DNA from 4 places in the Leuconostoc sp. UCMA20149 genome. Region 1 is predicted to be linked to each of the others. Evidence: riboswitches for the same ligand, from Rfam matches in the RefSeq annotation. Region 1 holds a riboswitch; each other region holds the start of a gene.
What was found. Region 1 has a riboswitch for thiamine pyrophosphate ahead of FF105_RS02815 (transcriptional activator). Riboswitches for the same ligand answer to the same signal wherever they lie in the genome.
Positions count from the first base shown of each region.

Region 1 (4,218 bases):
CAATTTGGTCCCATGGTTAAGTGGTCCATGTCCGTGTCCAACAGCAATGCCATCACGAATTGTGGCGTCAACGTATCTTTTCCCATTCAAAATTGCCACATCTAAAGTTTTGCCAAGCGCTAATTGTGAAGTAATCGCTGCCGAAATAGTGTCTCCGGTGCCGTGGGTACGCTCAGTATGGACCCGCTGACTTGCCAACCAGAAATCTGTCCCATCAGCCAATAAGATGTAATCCTCAATACGTGATGACTGCCCATGACCTCCTTTCAATAAAACATTTTTGGCGCCTAATTTTTGAATCGTCCTAGCTGCACGTTGCATGTCTTGCCGATTATTAATCGCTTGACCACTTAAAATTTCAGCTTCTGGCATATTAGGCGTTACAAGTTCTGTCAGCGGTAACAATAAACTTTTCACGGCAGCCACTGCATCAGGATTAAGCAGCTTTGCGCCACCTTTCGCAACCATTACCGGATCTAACACATATTTACCAAAATCAAAATTTTGCAAGCCTTTGGCAACAAGCGCTACTGTCTCTGCGTTACCGAGCATGCCAGTTTTGATTGCTTTAATCGCTAAATCATCAGCGATTGATTTCATTTGTGACCAAATCATATCAGGTGGGGTCATCAAAACATCTTGAACACCCAATGTATTTTGCGCTGTTAAAGCGACAAATACATTAGCACCATAGACACCCTGTGCAGCAAATGTCTTTAAATCAGCACTAATACCGGCACCACCACTACTATCAGCACCAGCGATTGTTAATACTTGTGGTGTTTCATTGCTCATAAATATTGCACACTTTCAGTCATAAATGTCGCTACTTCCTCGCTTGTAATTGCAGCAAGCTCATCTAGCAATTGCATACTATAAAAACCTGGTGTCGTAATTTGACGGCTGGCTTTGAGCCCAGCTAACTTAAAAGTTGCCATCGCATACGTGACATTTTCCACAGTGAGTGATTCAGCTACAAAGGCACCAATAACAGACGATAATGCATCGCCAGTACCCACATTAGTTGATAATAATGGCACATCTGTCTCAATGACGGCAGTTTGATGGCCATCACTAATAACATCTTTGGCGCCACTTAATGCAATTATGGCACCAGTCTTTTCTGCTGCTAATTGTGCGATGGCAATCACATCCCCACTACCAGTGGCATCAATGCCTTGACTGTCAAAATCAATATCGGCAAACCACGCTATTTCCGCTGCGTTGCCTCGAATAATATCAACATGCCCTTCTTGCATCAAAGTCTGCACAGCCTTACTACGAAAAGGTACTGCAACAGCAACTGGATCCAAGATAACAGGTTTATCTAAATTAGTAGCGACCTTTGAAAGCGTTACAATATCAGACAGTTCATTGGCCTTAAGCGTACCAATATTGATGACAACGGCATCTGCAATTTGACATAAATCATTAAATTCACTAACTTCCCTACTCATAAGTGGCGAAGCACCAATAACATTCACGACATTGGCTACGAATTGTGGGGTAACAAAGTTAGCATAAGTCAGAACAAGCGGTGATTGTGTCCGTACATTTTTAATCGTCATTAGTATTGACTCCCTTTTTCATAGGCATTCCGCCAAAATTTTAGTTCAAATTGATATGATTTTTCAAAAATAGCGACATCCAGTTGACCGTCTGAATGGTCAACAATCTGCCAGTAATAGGTTACCAAATCATGATATTGTTTACTGGCGTAATATTGCTGCCAACCATTGTTTGTTTGATGTGCCAGTGCTTTAGCTATAAAATAATAGGATTCTACACAAGGTAAGGTTGCCATAATTGCTGCCATAGCACCTTTTTGAGCTGCAGAACGCATGTGATTCACATAAGATTGCCCAACCAAATCTAAAGGCTTTGGGGCAACAGCATCCACTAGACTAAGATGTGCTTGTCCTTCATCGTCGCTTGTCGGTCTGGTTAAATGTAATGATTCATCAATTTGATTCACAATGGGCATAAATGCTTCAATGTAGCTTGCATCTTGTGCTGTATAATAATCAGCTTGCCGCTGAGTTAATGAATTACTGCCAATAGCTTTCACGAAAGGTTCAGCCATGATTTGAGGCATAAATTGTTCTCTAATGGTTTGTAATGAGGTCATGTTTTCTCCATAATAGGACACAAAAAGGCCGCGAACCCACTCCAAGAAGATGCGTTCACGGCCAGTAATCAACATTTAAAAAACACTAGCTTATGCAACATATCTCCCTGCGTACGTACTAACGTCATCAGGTTCAATGGGTATTTCTCAGCCAATCGGCACCCCAGATATTTTATTTAATTCAAGATAAGTGTAAATGAATGTCACCAGATAATCAACCCCACCATTCAGGATCAACATCTCTCATTTGATGTTTTAGTGACAATTGCGAATCACTTGTAACACGTTGATAAGTTGTTGTATAAGGATTTTTCATCAAATTAATCATTTGCTGATACTGCGTACTTTTCAAAAAATCAGCTAATTGACTGTGATTTTGCCAAAAAGTCCACAGCATATAATCTGCTTTACCATTATCATTTTGAGCCACAACACCGGCAACATTTACTAACTTACCAATTAGTTTATCATTATCATCTTTAGCCTGAAAGGTAATTTGATGAATCACACGACCAGTTAACTGACCATTAGTATAACGACTATCAAATCCTAATGGCCGTTGAAATTGTTGGACAATTTCTGGTGCATCCAAAATCAAAATATTCGAACCAGCCAATTGTGATACCTTCCCGAGGTAAAACACATTGTCTGGATTCGCTGTTTGAAGTGCTAATAATTCTGAAACTGACTGTTCTGGTGCAAGTACAAGATTAATTTTCATAAGAATGGCTCCTTTAACATTGTGACGACATCTGGTGAAAGCCGAACTGCATTACGCTGAATAAACTGTTGAACGCCTTTAAACGTTGTCAGATCAACTGTGGGTGTCATAGCGTCTGATGCAACTAATGCTTTTGCATAAACAATATCTGAACGCGTCATCATCGTCATGCCCCATGGCTCGCTCAGCAACAGTGATTCCCATTGATCGGTTAATAATGCTTCAGCTCTTTTGAACCGATTGTCTTTGGCAATAAAACTACTCAGATCTCTTGGATTTAATTTCATAGGGTCAACACCTTTCCAATTTGATTAGGCAAACTGAGTTGTTGCTGTTCTGGCAGTATCCAATAAACACGACGATACTGTGACATAATCGGTGATGTTTCACCGTCACCATCAGTTAGGATAATCACTGTTGTCGTCTCACGAGGTGTTTTTTGTTTATCTAGATAGTCAAAAATACTTTGAAATGCCGTCCCCCCGCCAGCACGGCGCTGCCAATGATTGATATTTTGAATCACTTCAACTGCTGTATCAAATGAAAACACGCGAACTTTAGCATCAAATTGTTGTGTTATTTGCATCACATTGGCTAGGAATTTACCCACTAGTTTATCACTAATAGAAGCCGAATTGTCGACAAATACCAAAATTTCATTTTCATACGTACTAATTTCACCAAATAAATCCATTCGGTAGGCTTGGCGTCGATTAAATCGTGCGCGTGATGGTTTCTTTTGATTAGGTACTTGGCTTACCCCTGTTTTGAGGATTTGATGCCAATTTTTTTTAGGCACCACCACCGCAGCAATCTGCTGCATGACAGCACTAGTCAAGTGACCTCGCCCAGATTTTTGTGCATCTTCATTGGCTTGGCGAATGACTTGTTCAAGTGCCGATTTAGCCTCATCAGCCTCATCGCCAACACTCGCCCAATCACCGTGGCCGTCGATGTCCCCATGAGCGGGCACATCATCTTCAAAACGACTGATTAAATCAATATAAGTTTGCGAATCTTGATAAGGCGCAAACCATTCGCCGTACACATCAAACAGCATTTGCAAAGTCACAGCCGTTGGTAACTCACCTAATTCCTTAGGTAAATATTGATTAATCGCCACATCAGTTCCTAGATCAACAACTGATTTTGCTTGGTGCGTTGTAGCATAGCGAACTGGGTGTTCCCAAATAACATGCAGTGCTTCATGTGCCAATGCAGCCGCAATCTGATTGTATGTGCTGAAATTTTCTGTTAAACGAGCTGGATTGATTACTAAGTACCAACGATGATTTTGCCATTTTAATGCCAATGGATGCGGTGCTAACAGGTTCATTTCACGGGTTAAATTCATGACAATGTTGCCATA
Region 1 covers NZ_VJYC01000002.1:165,069-169,286, forward strand. Annotated here, with positions in the region: gene thiD (bifunctional hydroxymethylpyrimidine kinase/phosphomethylpyrimidine kinase) at 1-795, opposite strand, end outside; gene thiM (hydroxyethylthiazole kinase) at 792-1,568, opposite strand; gene FF105_RS02815 (transcriptional activator) at 1,568-2,128, opposite strand; TPP riboswitch at 2,216-2,304, opposite strand; gene FF105_RS02820 (hypothetical protein) at 2,343-2,849, opposite strand; gene FF105_RS02825 (hypothetical protein) at 2,846-3,136, opposite strand; gene FF105_RS02830 (vWA domain-containing protein) at 3,133-4,218, opposite strand, start outside.

Region 2 (4,218 bases), on a different contig from region 1:
TGATAACTCAATGTTAATTCCTCATCGACAGTCATTCGAAGAAACTGGCGCTCTGGGCTTTGAAACAATAGTGCCACTTCTTGAACATATCGTGCAACTTTTAATTTTTGAATATTTTTTGATTGATAAGTTATCTGCCCATCAAAAGATTTCAATTTAGTTAACGCATTAAATAAAGTTGATTTGCCGCTACCATTTGCGCCAGTCAGGAGGGTAATTCCTGGTGCACCAATTAGAAGTTCTGGCACCGTTATCAAAGTCTTTTTTTCGTTCAATAACTTGAAATGATTTAGTTCAAAAACCCCTTCACTGATTATTTTAAAAGTATGATGTTGTGGCTTTGGAAGTCGTTGAATAAATTGAGTATGATCAAGTGCTGATATTTTATGATTATGAATTTCCCACACATTGTTGACAATCTCTGGATAGCCTGAAAAATCGTGATCCGCAACAAGAATTGTAACGCCATCGGCCTGCAATGTTTTTACTTTTTTTAAAATTTCCTGCCGTGCTGTCATATCAACATTAGCGAAAGGTTCATCTAGTAGTAACAATTTACTTTTCATCGCAACGATAATTGCCAAAGCAACTTTTTGTTTTTCACCACCTGATAGTGTGGTCATTTGTTGATTGGCTAGTTGTTCGATGCCGACAAATTTAAGCGCCGCTGTTGCACGTTCAGCTATTTCATCAGACGCAATTTGCAAGTTTTCTAGTGTAAACGTCAATTCCTCAAAAGGGGTAGGCATCGCAAACTGTGTGTCGGGATCTTGAAATAAGAAACCAACATACTGGGCTCTCTGATTAGCTGGTAGCTGGCTGATGGCGATATTGTCAACCAAAACAGTGCCTTTAAGTTGAGGAAACAGGCCAGCAATAATTTTTAACAAAGTAGATTTACCAATACCCGATGGTCCAATCAAAAGGTTGAAGCTATTTTCTTGAATGGTCAATGTCAAGTCGTCAAAAATTTTTGTTTTGCCATAGCTTAAATTAAGGTGTTCTAGAGTAACAATCATGGTTTGTGGTATCCTATGTACGCGGAAAAAACCGCTTTATCTGTATTTATCTGTTTTTTTTGCTATTGTAAGTACATCGCTAGTCGTCGCCATATTGATTTTGCTATAAACCATTACAGGTATGTCTGTGATTTCGGCCGCAACTTTTGGTAATTGTGCTAAGATTGCCATCAATTGATCGTAATCACCTTCTAATGTCGATTCAAACGCACCAACTTGGTAATTAACACCGCTAGCATCAATATAAGCAATGACATGATCAACAATTTTAATCACATCATTTTCGTTGGCAGTCATTGGCAAAACTTGTACTGCAATACTTGAAATCATGAGATCACCTCTGATTGATGCGTTGTCAAAATACCTGATTTAGCAATTAGCTTCTGTGTGAAGTAAACAATGACACCAGCAAAAATTGCCGATGAAATCAGGCGTGTGATAAATAGACCAACTAACAGACCTAATGAATATTGGGCATAGCCATTGCGAAGCAAGTCCCAACCAAAGGTGACAATTGTGACGGTAATGACAGAAGCTGTTAAGCTAGTTTTATCCCAACGTCGATATCCAAAAATAGCAAATCCAATTTCAGTTCCGAGGCCCTGAATGGCACCAGCAACGATATTCATGACACCCCATTGTGAGCCAAAAACCATTTCAATAGTACCTGCAAGTGTTTCGCCAATAATCGAAGCTCCGGCACGGCGAATAATGTATCCCGCCATTGGACCAGCCATTAGCCATGGACCAATTGTTGCATCGTTAGCGTATGGACTTAAACCCATAGGTGTTAATATTGCTGCAATAACATTATAAGCAAATGCCCAAGCCCAGAAAATAAAGCCGAAAAACACCGCGATGAGTGCGATAAAGATGACGTCACGAAGTGACCATTTTGTATGCATGTTGCACACCTCCGAATTTGTTGTGAAAACACCGCCATGAGGTTAGACATACAAAAAGCCAATCTTCGTGGGAAGATTGGCTTTGATATCATATCAATTAAAAATACTACAACAGACTGAATAGGTAGTTCGTCTGTATACAATCAATATTAAAGTAAATCTCCCTACGCTAGTATAATCTAGATCAGGTTATATGGGTATTATCTCAGCCGTTTGGCACCCCAGATTTTGGTGTTTTCAATTGTTTTCAATTGTTTGTGATTAACTCACAAACAGAGTGTACCACAATCCATTTTTGCCTGCAAGCGGTGAAAGTCGTTTGGCTTGCAAAAATGGTTCTTATGGGTATACTTATTATTCATGAGTTGCAATTAAGAAGATAAGTTTAGGAGTTGTATTGAGATGCTTTATTTTATTGGATTGGCTGCTGGATTCTTATTAGCTAATCAAAGTGCTATTAATGCAAAATTAGGTGCAGCGGTGCGTTCACCGTTTAGGTCTAGTTTGATTTCATTTACAGTCGGGACAATATTTCTCATCGCCGTCTTTTTTGGAACTAGTCAACATATTGTTCCTATTGGCACTGTTTTATCGCATAATCCGTGGTGGATTTGGTTGGGCGGGATTTTGGGTGTCTTCTTTTTAACGTCTAACATTTTAATGTTTCCTAAATTAGGGGCAATCCAAACGATTATTCTGCCCATTTTAGGCCAAGTTTTGATGGGAGAAGTGATTGATATATTTGGGCTTTTTGGGGCACAACAACATCCTTTAACCTGGTTGAAGTCGATGGGAATTTTGATTTTATTCTTAGGTATTTATATTGCTGTTGTGTTGGCGAGCCGAGGATTCGCTAAGGTTGAAGAAAAAAGTGACACAGATCATGAAAACGCCGTTACGTTGAATTTATGGCGTTTGTGGGGGATAGTGGCAGGTGCTATTTCAGCTATTCAACAAGCCATCAATGGTCACTTAGGACAATTAATGCATTCCTCAGTTGGTGCCTCGGTGTTTTCTTTTTTGACAGGCACCATCTTGATTTTTTTGGTTGTCATGGTTCGTGACAAGTCTCTTTTACCCAAAACATTCCACGCTAATGAACAGCCATTTTGGTTGTTCATTGGTGGCGTATTGGGCGCTGCGTTTGTTTTCGCAGCCGCCTATTTAGTGCCACAACTGGGAGCAGGAGTAACGGTGACTTTGGGATTATTTGGTTCAATCGTTGGATCAATGGCTGTCACACAATTTGGATGGTGGCGTTCACCACAAAGACAAGTGACGCGGGCTCAAATATTTGGTATCGTGGTGATGGCAATCGGTGTGCTACTGATAAAATTTGGATAAGGAAAGTCAGCGCATAGCTGGCTTTTTTGCTATACTTGTAGGAGTAAAAAAATTTTTTTAGGAAACATTATGGATAGTATTCATCTTTCGCCACGCCTTGAAGCTGTGGTTAAGCACGTGCCACAAGACGCAATAATTGCTGATATCGGTTCAGATCATGCCTATTTACCTGCACACTTACTCTTGACCAATCATGTCCGGCATGCCATAGCCGGTGAGGTTGCTCAGGGACCATTTGAAAATGTCCAACATGAAATTAACAGACGACATCTGAATGGCAAACTTGAGGCGCGATTAGCGAATGGTCTAGCCGCTATTGATACCGCTGATAAGGTTAACACGGTTGTAATTGCTGGCATGGGCGGCATTTTAATTCAAGACATTTTGTCAGCCGGGCACTCAAAAAATCATCAATTTAATACTTTGATTTTACAACCAAATACTGATGAGAATGTTGTCAGATCATGGTTAAACAACAACCACTATTTGATTATAGCGGAAGATATTGTTCAGGAAGGTTCGCATTTTTATGAAGTGATTGTTGCAACACCTGGTGAATCAAAATTATCTGATCATGAGATTGATTTTGGTCCGTATCTGTTGCAAGCAAAATCACCAATTTTTGTCGCCAAGTGGCAAAAAGAATGTGACCGCATCCAACTTATTTTGGAACATTTGAAAAATTCAGGAAACCAAAATACAGTAGCTTATAAGAAATGGCAAACGACTTATGATCGCATCAAGGAGCTGATATCGTGATTGCACAAGAATTAATTGATCAAATTGAACAGTTTGCGCCACTATCATTGGCAGAAGCAGGGGATCCCACCGGTTTACAAATTGGCAACCCTAATCAACAAATTAATCGCGTTATGACTACGTTAGACGTGCGTCCAGAAGTTGTCAAAGAAGCCATTGCTGCTAGGGTAGACTTTATTTGGGCACATCAT
Region 2 covers NZ_VJYC01000003.1:230,787-235,004, forward strand. Annotated here, with positions in the region: gene FF105_RS04340 (ABC transporter ATP-binding protein) at 1-1,019, opposite strand, end outside; gene FF105_RS04345 (thiamine-binding protein) at 1,056-1,349, opposite strand; gene FF105_RS04350 (ECF transporter S component) at 1,346-1,924, opposite strand; TPP riboswitch at 2,069-2,158, opposite strand; gene FF105_RS04355 (DMT family transporter) at 2,327-3,268, shown strand; gene FF105_RS04360 (tRNA (adenine(22)-N(1))-methyltransferase) at 3,338-4,027, shown strand; gene FF105_RS04365 (Nif3-like dinuclear metal center hexameric protein) at 4,021-4,218, shown strand, end outside.
Region 2: it holds a riboswitch for thiamine pyrophosphate, as region 1 does, so the genes downstream of both, FF105_RS04350 (ECF transporter S component) here and FF105_RS02815 (transcriptional activator) in region 1, are expected to answer to the same signal.

Region 3 (4,218 bases), on a different contig from region 1:
ACTGTTGTTGTGTTAACAGACTACGATTTGGCCGGCTTTAAATCCTACAATAAGCACGCCGTCAAAATATGGAATCCGTTGACTATCACACCAAATGGTCGTGCTGATTTGTCGCAGCATATCATTGCCTTTACAGCTCGAATTGCGATTCAGCATAAAGGCATCGATTTTGCTGTGAAATTGGCTTCAAAATTACCAAACGATTGGCGCCTGGCAATTGCAGGTAATGGGCTACCAGAAGACATGGCAACTTTTCAAACCTTGATTGAAAAATATGCGGCGCACGATAAAATTATTTATCGTGGTGGGCTAAAAGATGAGGCATTACGACAACATTACCGTGATGCTAGTATTTTCATACAGACGTCTCGTTGGGAAGGATTGCCATTGGTTTTGGCTGAAGCGATGAGCTTTGGGTTACCAATTGTCGCAATGAAAAATACCGGTTCTGCGGAGGTACTAGACGGCGGTAAATACGGTATTTTAGTCGAGAATGGCGATGTTGATGGTTTGTTAGCAGCTATTCAACCACTATTAAGTACTCAAAAAGAGCGACGATACTACGCTGATATTTCATTACAACGAGTAGAAGATTTTGAAATGGGCCCAATTTTAGAACAGTGGCAGGCTTTGTTTTAACAAAGGAATGTGCTATATTTAAATAGATATTAGGGGTGTTTAGCAACTTAGTTGACAAAAAACACTATTTCTAGAGGCACAGACATGAATTTTGACAAAGAAAATTTTAAAAAGCCGTCTCTTGATCATTTACAATTCCGTATTGGCGAGTTAGCACGTATGACAAATATTTCGACACGGCAACTTCGTTATTGGGAAAAGCAAGGATATGTTCAAGCGATCGATCGAGAAGATGAACAAGAATCTCGGTTATATGGCTTTCGAGCGTTTATTAAGGTTGCAATAATCAAACAAAACTTAGATGATGGTGACAGTCTTCATGACGCTGTTGATAAGGCTAATGAACAACTTGAAAGTGCCATGATTATTCATCATATTATGAAAAAAGCCTTTCAAGGCATTGAAGAATATGAGGGTCGTGTTGTTGTGAATTTGGGTTATTTTGATGACGCTGAGACACAATTGTTGTACGTCTATCTGGAATCTGGCAAAGTAAAGTATCGGGTTGTTGATAAACGCGAGTTTCCAATCACGAGAAAAAGCCAGTTATTATAACAGCTTCCCTTCAGAATTGTTATAATGGCTGGCTTTTTATTTGAACATTTTTGGTTGAACGCGAAGCAAAATAATCAGTACAACGATCGTCAACAGGATTTGTGGGATAACATAAGCTGCGTTGTATATTAGTGAGTAAAGCCACGGATTTTGCCCTTTGGGGGCAAAGGCACCGTAAAAGAAACCACCAGCCAAAAAGGAACCAAAAAAGCGACCAATACCACCTAATAGGGCACCAATTGATATGAGTATCATTGCTTGCCTTGTTGCATCTCGACGGAGTGCATATTTTAATTGGTTTTCGAACAATCCGCCGAGACCAACTAGCGTATAGGCAAAGAAATAGTCAAAAAATACTTGTAATGGATTTAAATAGTACGGATTTAAAATAAAAGTCACTATACCAACAATTAATCCAGTAATCATACCGGCTTTTACACCGTGACGGTACGCAACAAATAATATTGGGACCAGTGACAAGGTTACAGCGCCACCTTGTGGCATTTTAAATAGGGTCAAACAATCAAAAACAACAGCCAAGGCGGCAAATATAGCCACTTCAGCGATGACGCGGGAACGAGAATTTTGCATAGACTTCATATCTCCAAAAAATAAAAGCGCAACCGTCAAGAGAATTTACAGGTTGCGCCATTAATGAGCTAAACAATGTGATATCTCCCTTCGCATGCATTATCATGAGCAGGTTCAGTGGGTATATCTCAGCCATAGGGCACCCCAGATAATCTAAGTATAACTAAAATGACAATAAAGTCAAATTAGGGGCTAATCAACTAAAGGTGTGGGCACTTATCATATGACAACATGGCAATATCAATTTATTATATCACCGCATAACGCAGGGCAATCAGTCAAAGCCTTATGGACCAAATGGCTCATTCCAAAGCGTATTCGTGGTGCTCTCAGAATTAAGCGTCATTTCACTGTGAATGGCAGAACGGTCCCGACTAGTTACTATTTGGCCACTAACGATGTCTTAGTAATGATGTTTGATCAGGACGACTTTAGAACGAGTAGTTCTAATTATCGACCAAAGTATAATCAGCAGGTAACAACTTTATTTGAGAATGATTATCTTGTGGTGATTGATAAACCAGCGGGGATGAAAATGCATCCGCATTCACCCACAGAAGATGATACTTTGCTGAATTACGTTGCCGGTGATTTTCAAAGGCGTCATGTAGAAGCGTCGCCTTATATGGTACATCGAATTGATCGGGCTACATCCGGCGCCGTTATTATTGCAAAAACGCCTTTAGTAGTGCCAATACTTGACCAGCTATTATCAGCTAAGGTAATTACGCGGACTTATTTGGCATGGGTGAGTGGTGTGATGCCGACAAAACAGGGAATAATTAAAACACCAATTGGCATTGATGCAAAAGACGACAGGAAACGTGCTGTCAATGGCGCCGAAGCACAATTTGCTGTAACGCATTGGACTAATGTACATACAGTTTATCAAAACTCACTATTACGAATTCGTTTGGATACTGGCCGAATGCACCAAATTAGAGTTCATTTGGCTAGTATAGGCCATCCAATAATTGGGGATGACCTATATGGTGGGCGTCATATGACAAGATTGATGCTGCATTCAGCTACCATTGAACTACCTTTACCCTTTGATGGTGGCGTTAAAACGATTACAGGTCCATTGCCTCATGACTTTCCACGGCAATTGCGACAATAAAAAAGAAGCTCGTGATGAGCTTCTTTTTAGTAAAAACATTATGCTTCTTTTGTAATACCCTTATTGAAGAAGTTAGCGGCAAATGCTGCCAAAGCACCACCGAGTAGATCAGCCACTAAGTAAACCCAAACGTGACCAAGTGCTTTACCTTGAACAAAGATTGCTGGACCCAATGCGCGGGCAGGGTTGAAAGCACCACCTGTAATAGGTAATGCGACAATGATTAGAACAGCTAACCACAAACCGATAATCAATGGGGCAGGCACATTAGCCAATTTAGTGACAATTGAAATGACCAAAACAAACAAGAAAGTCAAAATCAATTCAAAGGCGAAAGCGTACCAGCCTTGTCCATCAGCAAAGTTTGTTTGACCAAGACCAGCCAAAGTAACGAATTGTTTGACTGTCATTGATTGACCTGATAAAGCAGTTGTAACGGATGTTGACTTAAGATAAGCTGTAACGCCAAGATAGACAGCACCAGAAGCGACAATAGCACCAATCAGTTGTGCTAATACATAGCCGACAAATTCGACCCATGATAAACGCTTTTGAATCGCCATTGACAGTGATACAGCTGGGTTAAAGTGCCCACCAGAAATGTGACCAAAAGCATAAATGGCAACGGCCAATGCCAAACCAAATGACAAACCAATTGTGATAGGTGATTGTGTCGTAATAGCTGAATAAACAACACTACCAGTTCCAAAGAACACTAACATAAATGTTCCTAGAAATTCTGCGATATACTTACGCATGAAAAATTCTCCTTGTGTGTAATATTACCAATAAATTCCATTATACACGTTTATTTCTAGAAACAAAAAAAGATTGACAATGTTAGTCAATCTTTATAAAATTTAGGCTTTTACGGCTTTTTCATCACTGGTTTTGTTGAAGTAGTTAGCGGCAAATGCTGCCAAAGCACCAGCGATTAGCTGTGCTGGAATATAGACTAGCAGATGTTTAAGTGCTTTACCACCGACAAAAATTGCTGGTGACAATGAACGGGCCGGGTTGAATGATCCGCCAGTAATTGGTAAGGCTACAATAATCAAAACGGCTAAGAAAAGACCAATAACCAATGGGGCTGGAACATTAGTCAACTTTGTAACAATTGAGATTACAAGTACGAACAAGAATGTCAAGACGAACTCAAACGCAAAAGCGTTAAGACGTTCACCAGTGGCATAGTTTGCTTGACCCAAACCAACATAAGAAACGAATTGGCTGACGGTCATTGTTTGTCCAGATAATGCTGTGGAAACAGTTGAAGACTTCAAGTAAGCGGCAACACCGCCATAAACAGCTGC
Region 3 covers NZ_VJYC01000004.1:7,142-11,359, forward strand. Annotated here, with positions in the region: gene FF105_RS04510 (glycosyltransferase) at 1-639, shown strand, start outside; gene FF105_RS04515 (MerR family transcriptional regulator) at 724-1,194, shown strand; gene thiT (energy-coupled thiamine transporter ThiT) at 1,231-1,785, opposite strand; TPP riboswitch at 1,854-1,942, opposite strand; gene FF105_RS04525 (RluA family pseudouridine synthase) at 2,009-2,905, shown strand; gene FF105_RS04530 (MIP/aquaporin family protein) at 2,944-3,663, opposite strand; gene FF105_RS04535 (MIP/aquaporin family protein) at 3,766-4,218, opposite strand, start outside.
Region 3: it holds a riboswitch for thiamine pyrophosphate, as region 1 does, so the genes downstream of both, thiT (energy-coupled thiamine transporter ThiT) here and FF105_RS02815 (transcriptional activator) in region 1, are expected to answer to the same signal.

Region 4 (4,218 bases), on a different contig from region 1:
GTCATTTGGTCATTATTAAATAATCTTATTTAATTAATCAAGCTATGATTCACACCAATTCAAATGAAGCCAAAATTTCAGAGTCATCATTAGCAAGAATGTTTTCAATAGCAACACATTCGATTTTAGCGGTTATATGCCATTGTGATTCATTTAGTGTCTTAACTAGTTGACGCGCTTCATTGGGATGTAAGGATTGTCCTATTGTAACGTGCGGTTGATACGGTATATCACGACGATAAAAAGGCTTAAAATTATCCAGTTCATAAAGCTTGTCGTGTATCATTTTGATTATGTCTGCACCTTGCGCAACGGATAACCAGACGTAGCCATTATCTGTGTCACCCTCCACATGGTTAAGTGTTAAAGTGAACGACTCGATCTGTTTCACAACAGATTGCACCGCATCACAAATAATCGTATCCGACGCATTACTTTTGAAAGGAAACACAAGCGATACATGAGGTCGAATATGTGTATATAGGCTATCATTGTTTTGTCGAATCGACTGAATGGTTGCTTGATCAACTGAATTAAAGTTTGGAAAAATCAAAACAGAACGAAATTTCATTGCTACTCCTTTTAATATTGCACATCAAATAAACAGATTAATCACCATTTTCGCGTAGCCATGGTCGATCGCTAACTTCATTTTCAGTGATAATCCGATGCAAAGTTTTTTGCGCTTGAGGCACAAACATTGTCGGTTCCGGATGAATGGGTACAAATTGTAAGTCTAACGTTTCCGTCCCATCTTTTTGCAAAAATCCACCAACTTGTTTAACTTCAAAACCCATGCCAATCGTTTCTTGTGCATCACCCCAAGAATTTTTGTCCGTCACATTTGTGGCGATACCCAAGACTCTGGTTACGCTAACGTCAATATTCGTTTCTTCTTTAAATTCCCGTACAACCGCTCGCATTGGAGAATCGCCATATTCAAGATATCCGCCAGGAAATCCCCAGCCAGCATCTGAATCCCAACGTTTTTCCAACAAAATAGCATCGTGAGCGTCATTCCATAAAACACCAAAAGCAGAAACAAAAATCATGCCCTCATGGCCAACTTTCTCTCGCATTCGCGCAATATAATTCTTATTCATGATGTAACCCCTTAATCAAAATTTTGTGCAACAAATCACTTTTCATTATAGCACTACGACGTTTTAATTATAAAAATAATAATACTTAGTGGTCACATAAAATCTGGGTCAAATTTCGCTTTATTTGGATTGCGCAGTACTGTAACTGTCCCACTTTTCTGGCAATAATGTCATTTGCCAGAAACGTAATTCTTCTGCACTACTATACATAAATTGTTGCAACAACAAATCCATATCAAGTTCATCTTGATGTTTAGTCACTAAGTCATCTAATAATTGAATCATCTTATGAACGTACCCTTGAAATGTCTCATCAGCGTAGGAATTAACAAAGTCAATATAAATTTGTTGCGTGCCTTTTAAGTAATCTTTTCTTGCTAACATTTCTTGGAAAATTTCTAAATATAACCATGGACATGGTAACAATGCTGCTAATGCATGAACTTCCCCATAACTATCAAAGGCATGGTGCATGTGGCAAGTATAGTGATAAGTTGTTGGTAAAATTTCAGCCTGTTGAATCTCGTCATTAGTCATATTAAGACCTTGATATATCCCATTTTGCTGGTCAACATCATAAGCTGTAATTGCCTGAATGCCTGATTTTAAAGCACTAATAACTTGTGCGTCTTGACTTGTCGCCAAAATCTTATCATAAATTGCTAAATAATTTTTGACGTAGTAATTATCCTGTATCAAATATGCCTTAAAGGCAGACAAAGGTAACGTCCCGTCTTCAATTCCCTTAATAAAGGGGTGATTCTTGCTTGACAGCCAAAGTGAAGCTGACTTTTCGTGTGCTAATTGACTAAATTTCATGATATTCTCCATTCTTTTTTATAAAATATCTAAAAACCCCAGCTCACTAAAATTGAGCTGGGGTCGCCAAAAAGCATCGCTAAATACAACATCATGATATTGATGTGGCTACTATAATATCTTCCTGCGTCAGTCTTAACTGCTTCAGGTTCAATGGGTATGATCTCAGCTCAAGGCACCCCAGATATCTTACATAAAAATTATAGCACACGTATTGATTAATGAAGTAATAAATTTTAAGAACTATGCAATCGATTCATCTGATAAAGGCGAAACTGTGCCCACTAAGCCAAGTTATTGGATTCTTTTCACAAAACCCTTTTAAAAATAATCTTTACTTTGTTCATACACCGCAATCGCTCTTAATCGCGCAGCTTTATGATCCACAATTGGCTGAGGGTAATCATCATTTAATTTCACACCATAAGCTTTTTGTTCCGCATCAGTTAACTGATTAGGCTGATGTATTTTTTTGCTTTTGATAGATTTCAATTCCGGAACATATTGCGTGATAAACGTGCCATCAGGATCAAATTTTTCTGACTGTATTGCCGGATTAAATACTCTAAAATATGGCACACTATCTGTACCTGTCGAAGCAGCCCACTGCCAACCACCAATGTTACTAGCAGGATCATAATCAACTAATTTTTGTTGAAAATACTTTTCACCCCATCGCCAATCAATTAATAGATCTTTGGTTAAAAAAGAAGCAACAACCATTCTCAATCGGTTGTGCATCCAACCCGTTTCATTTAGCTGACGCATGGCTGCATCGACAATTGGAAAACCGGTGCGCCCTGACTGCCATGCTTTAAAATGATTCTCATTATTTTGCCAAACAACATTTTGAAATGAAGTCTTAATCGCTTTTTCTTGCTGATCTGGATACATGGCATAAATCATATTGTAATAATCACGCCAACAAAGCTCTTTGATGAAGGTCGTACGACCGTCACTTTCTGGTTCCTGACTGACAGCATCAAAAACTGTCCGAATTGAAATTTCACCGGTCCTTAAATATCGCGATAAATGGCTGGTAGCATCGAGGCTTGGTATATCACGATTTTTGTCATAGTCAGCGAGTTTATGTGACACAAAGTTGATCAAAACTTGTTTGGCAACCGACTCTCCAATTTGGTTTTCGTAAGCATAACTGTCACATGGACGGATTAGCTTTTTAAGCTCAGCTGTTGCCTCATTACACGACAGTTCCCGTTGTTTCTTGACAACTTCCGAATGCTTTAGATCATAATTTGCTGATTTTTTAGGTCGTTGTATCCATTGCTTAAAGTAAGGTGTGAATACTTTATACCCAGTACCATCTTGCTTTTTAATATCAAACGCGCTGTGCAATGTGAAATCTAAAAAAGGATGCGGCGTTACCTGCAACTCATCACGACAATATGTTGCAATTGCTTGATCTCGTTTTCTACCATAACCTCGTTCGTCAAAATTAAAATACAAATCTTGCCAATCCGGCAGCTCTTTTTTTAATGCTATAAACACAGTTGTGACATTTCCTGATAAAATATGCAAACTGATATTTTTGGCTTTTAAAACTGATTTAAAATGAGACACACTAGCAAAAAAAGCACTTTGATTGACACTGCCATTAGATGCGATTTGCTCTGGGTCAATAATAAACACTAAAGCAAGATGATCACTATTAGCGACTGCAGCCGATAATGCCGTATTATCTGCTAATCTTAAATCTCTTCTAAACCACATCACGCTTGTCTTAGTCACAAAAATTCTCCCCCAACTTATATTATTTTGACAATTGTCGTTTGTATATCTTTCTGGTGCTCAAAAACCAATAATTACGGAAGTCACCTACTAATTTTGAATACGGATAATCCATTAGTCCTTGTTGGCGTAATTGATCCGATAAATATTCTTTCAAAATCCAAGGATCTTCGGGCGCAACGTGATCCAGTTCTAAGATCTGATTGATTTTTTCAACAGAAGTGTTTAAAGCGTTTGCTACATCCTCAATTGCCAAGTGACTCATTTTAAGATTTTTCTTGAGTTCATTACTGGTATTGAAACGTTCCGTAGAATTTAAAGACATCTCACTTCTCTCCTTTCATTATTCAGATCATAATGTTATGCAGGTATAGTTGATTTTGAAGCCACCACATTTATGAATAATGTAATACAACGAGTATAAGGCTTTCACACTTAGACGTAAAGAAATTTGATTACAATAGCCTAAAAAACAAAAAAAAACGCCAATATTTGGCGTTTTTCTAATTACTGATCTGAACGTTTATGAAATTTAACAATGGATTCG
Region 4 covers NZ_VJYC01000024.1:398-4,615, forward strand. Annotated here, with positions in the region: gene FF105_RS10915 (2'-5' RNA ligase family protein) at 50-571, opposite strand; gene FF105_RS10920 (NUDIX domain-containing protein) at 609-1,103, opposite strand; gene FF105_RS10925 (hypothetical protein) at 1,224-1,922, opposite strand; TPP riboswitch at 2,027-2,115, opposite strand; gene FF105_RS10930 (cryptochrome/photolyase family protein) at 2,244-3,671, opposite strand; gene FF105_RS10935 (DUF2316 family protein) at 3,694-3,996, opposite strand; gene FF105_RS10940 (DUF3021 domain-containing protein) at 4,179-4,218, opposite strand, start outside.
Region 4: it holds a riboswitch for thiamine pyrophosphate, as region 1 does, so the genes downstream of both, FF105_RS10925 (hypothetical protein) here and FF105_RS02815 (transcriptional activator) in region 1, are expected to answer to the same signal.